2 regions of the Variovorax xiamenensis genome follow, and region 1 is predicted to be linked to the other one. Evidence: predicted binding sites of a transcription regulator. Region 1 holds the regulator's gene; the other holds the start of a gene.
The links. Region 1 encodes HrcA, which represses chaperone genes, less so after heat shock. Its sites were predicted from a motif close to TTAGCACTCNNNNNNNNNGAGTGCTAA; they were not measured.
Positions count from the first base shown of each region.

Region 2: the regulator HrcA is predicted to act here: its motif matches at 3,219-3,245, upstream of SFB74_RS06465 (co-chaperone GroES).

Region 1 covers NZ_CP139038.1:5,991,329-5,996,910, reverse strand. Annotated here, with positions in the region: gene SFB74_RS27425 (rolling circle replication-associated protein) at 1-19, shown strand, start outside; gene SFB74_RS27420 (recombinase family protein) at 104-1,024, shown strand; gene hrcA (heat-inducible transcriptional repressor HrcA) at 1,078-2,085, shown strand; tRNA gene SFB74_RS27410 (tRNA-Ile) at 2,117-2,193, shown strand; tRNA gene SFB74_RS27405 (tRNA-Arg) at 2,276-2,352, shown strand; tRNA gene SFB74_RS27400 (tRNA-Arg) at 2,469-2,545, shown strand; gene greB (transcription elongation factor GreB) at 2,602-3,177, shown strand; gene SFB74_RS27390 (RelA/SpoT family protein) at 3,185-5,440, opposite strand; gene rpoZ (DNA-directed RNA polymerase subunit omega) at 5,534-5,582, opposite strand, start outside.
Region 2 covers NZ_CP139038.1:1,490,461-1,496,042, forward strand. Annotated here, with positions in the region: gene xylB (xylulokinase) at 1-993, shown strand, start outside; gene groL (chaperonin GroEL) at 1,155-2,807, opposite strand; gene SFB74_RS06465 (co-chaperone GroES) at 2,839-3,129, opposite strand; gene SFB74_RS06470 (KAP family P-loop NTPase fold protein) at 3,933-5,582, shown strand, end outside.

The DNA of each region.
Region 1 (5,582 bases):
GGTTGCTCCTGGTGATTAGTTGCAGTGGTTGGTGTTTGGGGCGCGTCTCGGACTTGGGTTGAAGCCGGGGTTGTCTTTCAATTCTTGACGCATTACTTGCTCAATGCATTCGGCCCGGCGTATCTGTTCGGACAGTGGTTTGCGTGGATCTTGCGGGGACGTCGCGATGGTCTTGTCACCTGCAGCGCAGGGTGGGGTTGTCCAGTATGAGAACCGGTCGCGACCTTGGCATTTGTGCAGTTCGTATGGTTCGAGCGTTGCAGCTTCTGCCTGTGCTGTGGCGAGCAGTGTTGCGGCTAGTAAGTACTTGAGCATGCGGCGAAATGTACATGGGGCGCGTGTTAGGGGGTGGCGGATGTCAGCGTGCGAATTTTTTCGTTGGAGCGGCCAAATACGTCCATCTTTTGATGGTTTGTTTCTGGGGGATCAGATGCTGGTTGGTTATGCACGGGTGTCAACGAGCGAGCAGGACACGAGACTGCAGCTGGATGCTTTGCGCGTTGCTGGTGTACGGGAGATTTACGCTGAGAAGACCAGCGGCGTAGGTGCTCGTCCTGAGCTTCATCGGGCGCTTGATGCGCTGAAGCCAGGGTACACGTTGGTTGTCTACAAGCTGGATCGTCTCGCGCGTAGCTTGAAAGACCTTCTGCAACTGTTGGATCGGCTCAAGCGTTCGGGGTGTGCGGTGAAGTCGCTGACTGAGCCGATAGACACGTCATCGGCCATGGGTGAGTTTGTGTTGCAAATTCTTGGTGCCGTGGCCCAGCTCGAGCGGGCCATCATCCGTGAGCGTTGCGAGGCTGGCAGGGTGGCGGCTCGGGCGCGTGGGGTCCAGTTTGGGCGTACGTCGCTGGTGACTGGCGAGGAGGCTGGTGTCGCAGTCAAGCTCTATGCCGAGGGGTTCACGTTGGGCGAGGTGGCCTCGCTGTTTGGGGTGTCGCCGACGGCAGTGAGGTCGGCATTGGTGAGGTGCGGGGTGAGTCGCCGCAGTTGGGGCGGGGCTCGTGCCCGGCGAGTGAGCTAGGCTATGCGTCGCCTTTTCCCGAATTTTTCAACGTACAACACTAAAATCTTGCAATGCTGGACGACCGTGCCAAGTTGCTGCTCAAGACGCTCGTCGAGCGCTACATCGCCGATGGGCAACCTGTGGGTTCGCGCACGCTGTCGCGCTCCTCGGGGCTCGATCTGTCGCCGGCAACCATCCGCAACGTCATGTCCGACCTTGAGGGGCTGGGGCTGATCGCCAGCCCGCACACCTCGGCCGGTCGCATTCCCACGCACCGCGGCTATCGCCTCTTCGTCGACACCATGCTGACCGCCCAGCGCGAGCAGATGACCGCGCCGAGCCTCGCGCCCGACCAGCCGCAGAAGGTGATCGCCAATGCGGCGCACCTGCTGTCGAACATGTCGCAGTTCGTCGGCGTGGTGATGGCGCCGCGGCGCGCGTCGGTGTTCAAGCAGATCGAGTTCCTGCGGCTGTCGGAGCGGCGCCTGCTGGTGATCATCGTCTCGCCCGATGGCGACGTGCAGAACAGGGTGATCTTTCCGGAGGCCGACTATTCGCAGTCGCAGCTGGTCGAGGCTTCGAACTACATCAACGCCAACTATGCGGGCCTGACCATCGAACAGGTGCGCGACCGGCTGCAGTCCGAGATCGAGAAGCTGCGCGGCGAGATCGCCACGCTGATGCAGGCGGCGGTGCAGGTCAGCTCGGAAGTGCTGACCGAGGCGCAGGAAGACGACGTCGTGATTTCGGGTGAGCGCAATCTGCTGGCGGTGAGCGACTTCTCCAGCGACATGGGGCAACTGCGCCGCGCTTTCGAGCTCTTCGAGCAGAAGGCCCAGTTGATGCGGCTGCTCGACGTGTCGAGCAAGGCCGAGGGCGTGCGCATCTTCATCGGTGGAGAAAGCCAGGTGGTGCCGTTCGAGGAGCTTTCCATCGTCAGCGCCAACTACGAGGTCGACGGGCAGGTCGTGGGCACGCTGGGCGTGATCGGGCCGACGCGCATGCCTTATGAACGCATGATCCAGATCGTCGACATCACGTCGCGCCTGGTGACCAATGCGCTGAGCCATCGCAAGTAGGCTCGTCGGCGCGAATAGAATCGTGCCGCGTGGGCCGTTAGCTCAGTTGGTTAGAGCAGCGGACTCATAATCCGTTGGTCGCTGGTTCAAGCCCAGCACGGCCTACCACCGCTCCCTCGGCGATTCGATACTGCAAAGTCTTGCCATGCTTTCGGGGAGCAGCCAAAAACAGGCTATAATCGAAAGCTTCGCGGCTGTAGCTCAGCTGGATAGAGTACTTGGCTACGAACCAAGGGGTCGTGGGTTCGATTCCTGCCAGCCGCACCATCTTGAAAAAGCCCGGGAGATTCGTCTTCCGGGCTTTTTTCTTTTTCAGGCATTCGTTGCAATTAGCCTGAGATATTCGAAATTTGCCTGCAAAGCGGGCTATAATCGCAAGCTGTGCGGCTGTAGCTCAGCTGGATAGAGTACTTGGCTACGAACCAAGGGGTCGTGGGTTCGATTCCTGCCAGCCGCACCACTATAAAGAAAGCCCGCAACGCGAGTTGCGGGCTTTTTTCTTTTCGGAGGATCGGCGTGAACAAGGCATTCACCAAGGAAACGGATTCCGACGGAGACGACGACGGCGCCGATGGCGCTTCGCCTCCGCTGCCTGCGGGCGGCAAGAACTACATCACCCCCGAAGGCTATGCGCGGCTGCGCGACGAGCTGCTGCAGCTGATGGACGAGGAGCGTCCGAAGATCGTCGAGACCGTCCATTGGGCGGCCAAGAATGGCGACCGCTCGGAGAACGGCGATTACCTCTACGGCAAGAAGCGCCTGCGCGAGATCGATCGCCGCATCCGCTTTCTCACCAAGCGCCTCGAGATCGCCGAGGTCACCGATCCGTCGGTGCACCATGGTCGCGACCAGGTCTTCTTCGGCGCCACCGTCCTCTATGCAGACGAGACGGGCGACGAACGCAGCGTGACGATCCTTGGAATCGACGAAGCGGAAAGTGCGAAGTCGCAGGTCAGCTGGATCTCGCCGATCGCGCGGGCCTTGCTGAAGTCACGCGAAGGTGACGTGGTGAAGCTCGTTACGCCCGGCGGCGCGCACGAAGTCGAGATTCTTTCCGTGAGCTATCCGGCGCCGCGTCGGGCTGCGGAATAACGGCAGGTCAGGGAGCCGGAACCGTCCTGGAGGCGGTCAGCACCGATGCCGTGCGCCGCGCCGCGCGCAGCACGGCATCCAGATGCGTTCGATCGCGTACCGCGATCACGAAACGCAGGTCGGTCGAATCCTGCGGGGTTTCATCGGCCATTTCCACGTGCGTGATGTCGGCTTCCGCATCGGCCAGCGTCGCTGCGACGCGCGCCAGCACGCCCTTGTCGTTGCGCACGGTGATCACCACCCCGGTCTCGAAGGCGCGCGTGGGCTCGTCCGCCCACTCGACGGCGAAGAAGCGCTCGCTGTCCTTGTGGCGCAGCCGTTGGCCGACGCCGCAGTCTTCGGTGTGCACCACCAAGCCTTCGCCATGGCCGAGATAGCCGACGATCGGGTCGCCGGGAATGGGCCGGCAGCACAGCGCGAAACGCACCGAAGAGTTCTCGCTGCCGTCCAGCGTGACCGCGCCCTGCGACACCGTCTCGTGCGAGATGAAGCGCTCGCGGCTCAGCAGCAACGCGTCAGGCCGTTCGCCCAGTTCGGAAAGCATCGACACCAGCCGCTTCGCAACGATGCTCGCGATCCGCTTGCCCAGGCCGATGTCGGTCAGCAGTTCGGAGCGCGTGCGGTTGCCGGTGAAGCGCAGCAGCTTTTCCCACAGCGCCTGGTGCTCCTCGTCTTCCTCGGGCAGCTTGCTGAGCCCTTCGGCGCGCAGCGCCTGAGCGAGCAGCTTTTCGCCCAGGCCTTCGGACTCGGCATGCGCCAGCGTCTTCAGGTAATGACGGATCTTGGAGCGCGCCCGGCCGGTTCGCACGAAACCCAGCCAGGCCGGATTGGGCGTCGACACCGGCGCCGTGATCACCTCGACGACATCGCCGTTCTTGAGTTCGGTGCGCAGCGGCACCTGGTCGCCGTTGATGCGCGCAGCCGAGGTGTGGTCGCCGATGTTGCTGTGGATGGCGTAGGCGAAGTCGACCACCGTGGCCCCGCGGGGCAGCGCCATGATCTGGCTCTTGGGCGTGAACACGTAGACCGCGTCGGGAAACAGGTCGACCTTGACGTGGTCCCAGAACTCGGCGGCGTCGCGCGTCTCGTCCTGGATGTCGAGCAGCGACTGCAGCCATTTGGTGCCCAGCCGGTCATTGCTGGCAGCGTTCGGCTCGGCCGCCTTGTACAGCCAGTGCGCTGCCACGCCCGATTCGGCCACCACGTGCATCGCCTCGGTCCGCAGCTGGAATTCCACGCTCACGCCGGCCGGCCCCACGAGCGTGGTGTGCAGCGACTGGTAACCGTTGAGCTTGGCGATCGCGATGTGATCCTTGAACTTGCCCGGCAGGGGCTTGTACATCTGGTGCAGGATGCCGAGCCCGGTGTAGCAGGCGATCACGTTCGGCACGATCAAGCGGAAACCGTAGATATCGGTCACCTGGGCGAAGCTCAGGTGCTTTTCTTCCATCTTGCGGTAGATGGAATAAAGCGTCTTTTCGCGACCGGCGATCCGCAGCGTCATGCCGGCGGCCGAAAACGCGGCCTCGACCTCTTTCTGCACCTTCTGGATCAGGTCGCGCCGGCGGCCGCGCGCCTTGGCCACGGCCTTCGACAGCGTTGCATAACGCCACGGTTTCAGATGCCGGAACGACAGTTCCTGCAGCTCGCGATAAGTCTGGTTCAGCCCCAGGCGGTGCGCGATGGGTGCGTAGATGTCCAGCGTTTCGCGCGAGATCCGGCCCCATTTCTCGCGCGGCGCATCGGCCAGCGTGCGCATGTTGTGCGTGCGATCCGCCAGCTTGACCAGGATGACGCGCACGTCGCGCGCCATGGCCAGCAGCATCTTGCGGAACGACTCGGCCTGGTTTTCCTCGCGGGTGTTGAACTGCAGCTTGTCCAGCTTGGTGAGCCCGTCGACCAGTTCGGCGACCGGGGCGCCGAAGCGCTCGATGAGTTCGGGCTTGGTGACGCCGCAGTCCTCGATGGCGTCGTGCAGCAGGGCGGCCATCAGCGCCTGCGCATCGAGCTTCCATTCGGCGCATTGCGCCGCCACCGCGATGGGATGGGTGATGTACGGCTCGCCGCTGTTGCGCAACTGCCCGAGGTGCGCTTCGTCGGCGAAGCGGTAGGCACGGCGGACCAGCTCGGTGTCTTCGGGGCTCAGGTAGTCCAGGCGAGCGGTCAGCGCGGCAAAGCTCGCGGCGGCCGCATTCAGCGCCGCCGGGCTCGGCTTCGGCGTGCCTTTGGGGGCATGGGACTGAGATTTGGCAACCGCGCTCATGGCTACCACTTTAGCGTGACCGCTGTGTGGACGCGTCCGGACATAAAAAAAGCACCGCTTTGCGGTGCCTTTTCGTTGCAGGGCTGCGTCAGATCAGCCCGGCACCTTCTTGAGCATTTCGAGGCCGATCTTGCCTTCGGCG
Region 2 (5,582 bases), 2.7 Mb from region 1:
CGCTTCATGCTCAGCGGCGAAGCCGTCAGCGAGATGTCCGATGCGGCGGGCACGCTGTGGCTCGACGTGGGGGCGCGCGACTGGTCCGATGAACTGCTCGCGGCCACCGGGCTGACTCGTTCGCACATGCCGAGGCTGGTCGAGGGCAGCGAGGTGTCGGCGCTGCTCAAGCCCGAACTTGCGGCGCGCTGGGGCCTGCGCGACGACGTGAAGATCGCGGGCGGCGCGGGCGACAACGCGGCGAGTGCGGTCGGCATGGGGCTGGTCGAACCGGGGCAGGGCTTCGTGTCGCTCGGCACTTCCGGCGTGGTGTTCGTCTCGACCGACCGCTTCCTGCCGAACCCCGCGCAGGCGATGCATGCCTTCTGCCATGCGCTGCCGAAGCGCTGGCACCAGATGTCGGTGATGCTCTCGGCCGCGAGCGCGGTGAGCTGGGCCGCGAAGACTTTCAAGTTCGCCGACGAGGCCGCGCTGCTCGAAGCAGCGGCGAGCGTTTCGCCGGCGCAGCGCGAGCGTTGTCCGCTCTTCCTGCCGTATCTCTCGGGCGAGCGCTCGCCGCACAACAACCCGAACGCTCAGGGCGTGCTGTTCGGCCTCACGCACGCGCATGGGCCAGCGGAGATCGCCTACGCCGTGGTCGAGGGCGTGAGCTTCGGCCTGCGCGACGGCTTCGACACCCTGCGGCTGCCTGCCGACATGCCGCTGCGCGAGATGGCGCTTGTAGGCGGCGGTGCGCGCAGCGTGTGGTGGGGGCAACTGCTGGCCGACATCTTCGGCGTGACGCTAACGCTCTATGCGGGCAGCGAGACGGGCGGGGCGCTGGGCGCGGCGCGGCTGGCGTGGCTGGCCGATGGCGGCGAGGTCGCGGAGGTGTGCACGCTGCCGCCGGTGAAGCAGCAGTTGATGCCGTCGACCGAGGGTGCCGATGTCCGCAGGACAAGGCACGCGCGCTTCCAGGCGCTGTACAAGTCGCTGCGAGACCAGTTTCAGTAACCGGCACGATTGCCACGACCATGAAAAAAGCCCGTCGCAGACGGGCTTTTTTCATTTTGCGGGACACCGCGGATCCGGCTTCGCCGGTCCGCAGGTGTCGCCCCCGGTAGGGGGTAGGCGTAGCGGACACGAAGTGCCCGCGCAGCCTGGGGGCGAGCCAATTACATGCCCATGCCGCCCATGCCACCCATGCCGCCCATGTCGGGCATGCCGCCGCCGGCAGGAGCGTCGTCCTTCGGAGCGTCAGCCACCATGGCTTCGGTCGTCAGCAGCAGCGAGGACACCGAAGCGGCGTTCTGCAGTGCGGTGCGGGTGACCTTCGTCGGGTCCAGGATGCCCAGCTCGAGCATGTCGCCGTACGTGTCGTTCGCAGCATTGAAGCCGTAGTTGCCCTTGCCGGCCAGAACCGCGTTCACCACCACCGAGGCTTCGCCGCCGGCGTTGTTCACGATTTCGCGCAGGGGAGCTTCGATGGCCTTCAGCACCAGCTTGATGCCGGCGTCCTGGTCGGCGTTGTCGCCCTTGACCTTGTCGCCCACGGCTTGCTTGGCACGCAGCAGAGCCACGCCGCCGCCGGCAACTACGCCTTCTTCCACTGCAGCGCGGGTGGCGTGCAGGGCGTCTTCGACGCGAGCCTTCTTTTCCTTCATTTCGACTTCGGTGGCAGCGCCGACCTTGATCACGGCAACACCGCCGGCCAGCTTGGCCACGCGCTCTTGCAGCTTTTCACGGTCGTAGTCGCTCGTGGCTTCTTCGATCTGCACGCGCACTTGCTTCACGCGGGCTTCGATGTCGGCAGCAGCGCCGGCGCCGTCGATGATGATGGTGTTTTCCTTGCCCACTTCGATGCGCTTGGCCTGGCCCAGGTCGGCCAGCGTCACCTTCTCGAGCGTCAGGCCCACTTCTTCAGCGATGACCTTGCCGCCCGTCAGGATGGCGATGTCTTCCAGCATGGCCTTGCGGCGGTCGCCGAAGCCAGGAGCCTTGACGGCCACGACCTTCAGGATGCCGCGGATCGTGTTCACGACCAGCGTAGCCAGGGCTTCGCCTTCGACTTCTTCGGCAATGATCAGCAGGGGACGGCCAGCCTTGGCGACTTGTTCCAGCGTGGGGAGCAGGTCACGGATGTTGCTGATCTTCTTGTCGAACAGCAGCACGAAGGGGTTGTCGAGCAGCGCCGATTGCTTCTCGGGGTTGTTGATGAAGTAGGGCGACAGGTAGCCGCGGTCGAATTGCATGCCTTCGACGACGTCCAGTTCGCTTTCGAGCGACTTGCCGTCTTCGACAGTGATCACGCCTTCCTTGCCGACCTTGTCCATCGCGTCGGCGATGAGCTTGCCGATGGTTTCGTCGCTGTTGGCCGAGATCGAGCCGACTTGGGCGATTTCCTTCGACGTGGTGGTGGGCTTCGAAGCCTTCTTCAGCTCTTCGACCAGGGCCGACACGGCCTTGTCGATGCCGCGCTTCAGGTCCATCGGGTTGATGCCGGCGGCCACGTACTTGAAGCCTTCGCGAACGATGGCTTGAGCCAGCACGGTCGCGGTGGTGGTGCCGTCACCGGCGTTGTCGCTGGTCTTGGAGGCCACTTCCTTCACGAGCTGGGCGCCCATGTTCTGCAGCTTGTCCTTCAGTTCGATTTCCTTGGCGACCGACACGCCGTCCTTCGTGACGGTGGGGGCGCCGAACGAGCGCTCGAGCACCACGTTGCGGCCCTTGGGGCCCAGGGTCACCTTGACTGCGTTGGCCAGGATGTTCACACCCTCGACCATGCGTGCGCGGGCTTCGCCGCCGAAGACTACGTCTTTTGCTGCCATGTTCTATTACTCCGAATGGGGATCTGTTGAATTACTTCTCGACGACTGCGAACAGGTCGTCTTCCTTCATGACGAGCAGCTCGTCGCCGCCGACCTTGACGGTCTGGCCGCTGTACTTGCCGAACAGGACGCGGTCGCCGACCTTCACGGTCAGAGCGGCCAGTTCGCCCTTGTCGTTGCGCTTGCCCGGGCCCACGGCCAGGACTTCACCCTGATCGGGCTTCTCGGCGGCTGCGTCGGGGATCACGATGCCCGATGCGGTCTTGGTTTCGCTGTCAACACGCTTGACGATCACGCGATCGGCCAAAGGACGAAGTTTCATTGCATCTCCTGGATGTATGGATAAGAAACGGGTTTGTGGTCGGGTGCCGGACCGGAGACCGGCAGCCCATCGGCTGGAAGCGAGGGCTGTTAGCACTCATCAGCAGCGAGTGCTAATCATAAGGGCAATCGATGACTTTTCAAGGATGCGGGGCGGCCGCGGGGCCTTTGTGGGCGTCGGTTGTCGGTTCTCAGCTAACTCAGAACTCTTCTCAGCTAACTCGGAACTGCACGACCGTGCTTTTTTGAGGAGCTGCTGCTACAGGTGGCGAGGACGCCACTGAACGTTGATGGAATGCTGCGCGATCGCCAATCTTTAATCAAATTTTACCCGGATGAAAATTAACGCGGAGCGCTGAACCAGCAGAATGATTGCCTTGGGATAGGGCGGAGCTTCTCGGCGGTCGTCAAGCTTCGGGCCCACTTTCCGCTCCAGACTGTGAGCAGCCGATCGCGCATGCCGCGGCGAAGGACTGCTTCGGCCGAGAGCGAACGTTCGGCCAGCTTGCCCTCATCGGTGGCTTTTTGGCCCCACGCGCGGCCGGAAGGGCGCCCATAGCGGGTAGGCGATGCGGTGCCACATGCGGCTTCCGCGTGAGCTCAAGCAGCGTCACTCTCGGGAAACGCCAGGCTTGACGATGGCTCTTCCGGGCCGGAATTCATCCGCTCAAGGAGATCGCAGAGCCAGCCACTCATCAAGCGGTCCGACAATTGCCCGGAATCGCGCGCGATAAGCGTGGCGCCTATCCACGCCATCGTATGGCAACATGAGCGAAAAGTTACAAATCAGATAGAGAGGATGACATGTGGCATGACATCGAGGCGGAGGTCGATCTGCTCAACTTCGGCGTGGTGGCGCGCGCGGCTGCGGACCTGATTCGCCAAGCTGGCGGTAGTCCGCTGACCATAGGCGTCTCGGGCGGTTGGGGCGCGGGGAAGTCGACGCTGGTCAAACTGACCAAGGCCGACCTCGAGAGGGCAGAGCCCTTCGGCGCAGCTGCTAGCCCGTACATCGTGATGGAGTTCAATGCTTGGCTCTATCAGGGGTACGAGGACGCTCGGCAGGCGCTCTTGCAAGCTGTCTCCGACCGACTCCTCGAAGAGGCGAAGAAACGGGAGGGCTTCGTCGACAAGGCAATCGCTGTTGTCAAGCGCGTCAGGTTGCTCAAGCTGGCACGCTTGGCTGCGCCCGTGCTTGCGCATGCCGGCATTGGCTCTATCGCCGGCGGGCCGCTTGGCACATTCATTGGCGCAGCGACGGGCCTAGCCAAGGGACTCTCCGATGAGACCAAGCGCGAAGAGAACTTGGCCGCGCTCAAGGATGCCTACGCAGACCTGAAGCCTGAGTTGAAAGAGCTGGTCGGGGAGCGGGAAGACGACTCGCTGCCGAAGGAGATTCATGCTCTCCGGAAGGCGTTCGAGGAGTTGCTCGCAGATATGGGTGTGACGCTGGTGGTGTTCGTCGACGACCTGGACCGTTGCCTGCCACACACTGCTATCGCAACTCTTGAAGCAATGCGGCTGTTGCTGCACGTGAAGAACACCGCGTTCGTCATCGCTGCAGATGAAGCCATGATTCGCGGAGCTGTCCGTGCGCACTTCGCAGGCATGGACATTGAAAGCGGTCTGGTGACGAGCTACTTCGACAAGCTCATCCAGGTACCACTGAAGGTCCCTCGCCTCGGGGTCAACGAAGTGAAGGTCTACCTCGCTCTGATGATGGCCGATCTCGCCGCCAGGCAGCAGCAGCTCACGCCGGAATTCCAACAGCAAGGCCAGAAGGCGCTGCTTGCCCTGTTGAAGACCGCGTGGGGCAAAGGCATCTCGCGCGAGGACTTGACCAAGGCCTATGGCGATGGCGCGAAGAGCATCGCCAGCGAACTCGACATTGCTGACCAGCTTGCGCCGTTGCTGGTCAGTGCAACAGACATCGCTGGCAATCCGCGACTCATTAAGCGGTTCATGAACAACTTGATGATTAGGCTGACCATCGCCAAGGCGATGGACATGCCGATTGCGATTGAGGAGCTTGTGAAGGTCCAGCTGCTTGAGCGCGTTGCATCGCCGGCTGCTTTCGAATTTTTTGTGAAGGCTGTCGCTGCAAACCCGGATGGCAAAGCGGAGTTCTTGGAAGCGCTTGAGCGGGCTGCTCAGGCTGACGAGGAGTACTTCACCCCACACCCGTCTTGGTCTACACCCTTCTACCAACAGTGGGTGCGTCTGAGCCCGCGCCTGAGCGGTTCTGACTTGCGTGCGCTGCTGCATCTCAGCAGGGACCGCTCGCTCGGCCTGGCGGCGTACGACGAACTGTCCGAGGAGGGCAAGCGTCTGCTTGAGGCAACGATGGAAGCCAAGGAAGTCTCCAAGATACTCGTGCCGCAGCTTACGGCACTCGGCCAAGCTGACGTGTCTCGCATCCTCACCCGCGTCATCCGGAAGGCACGGGATGGCCAC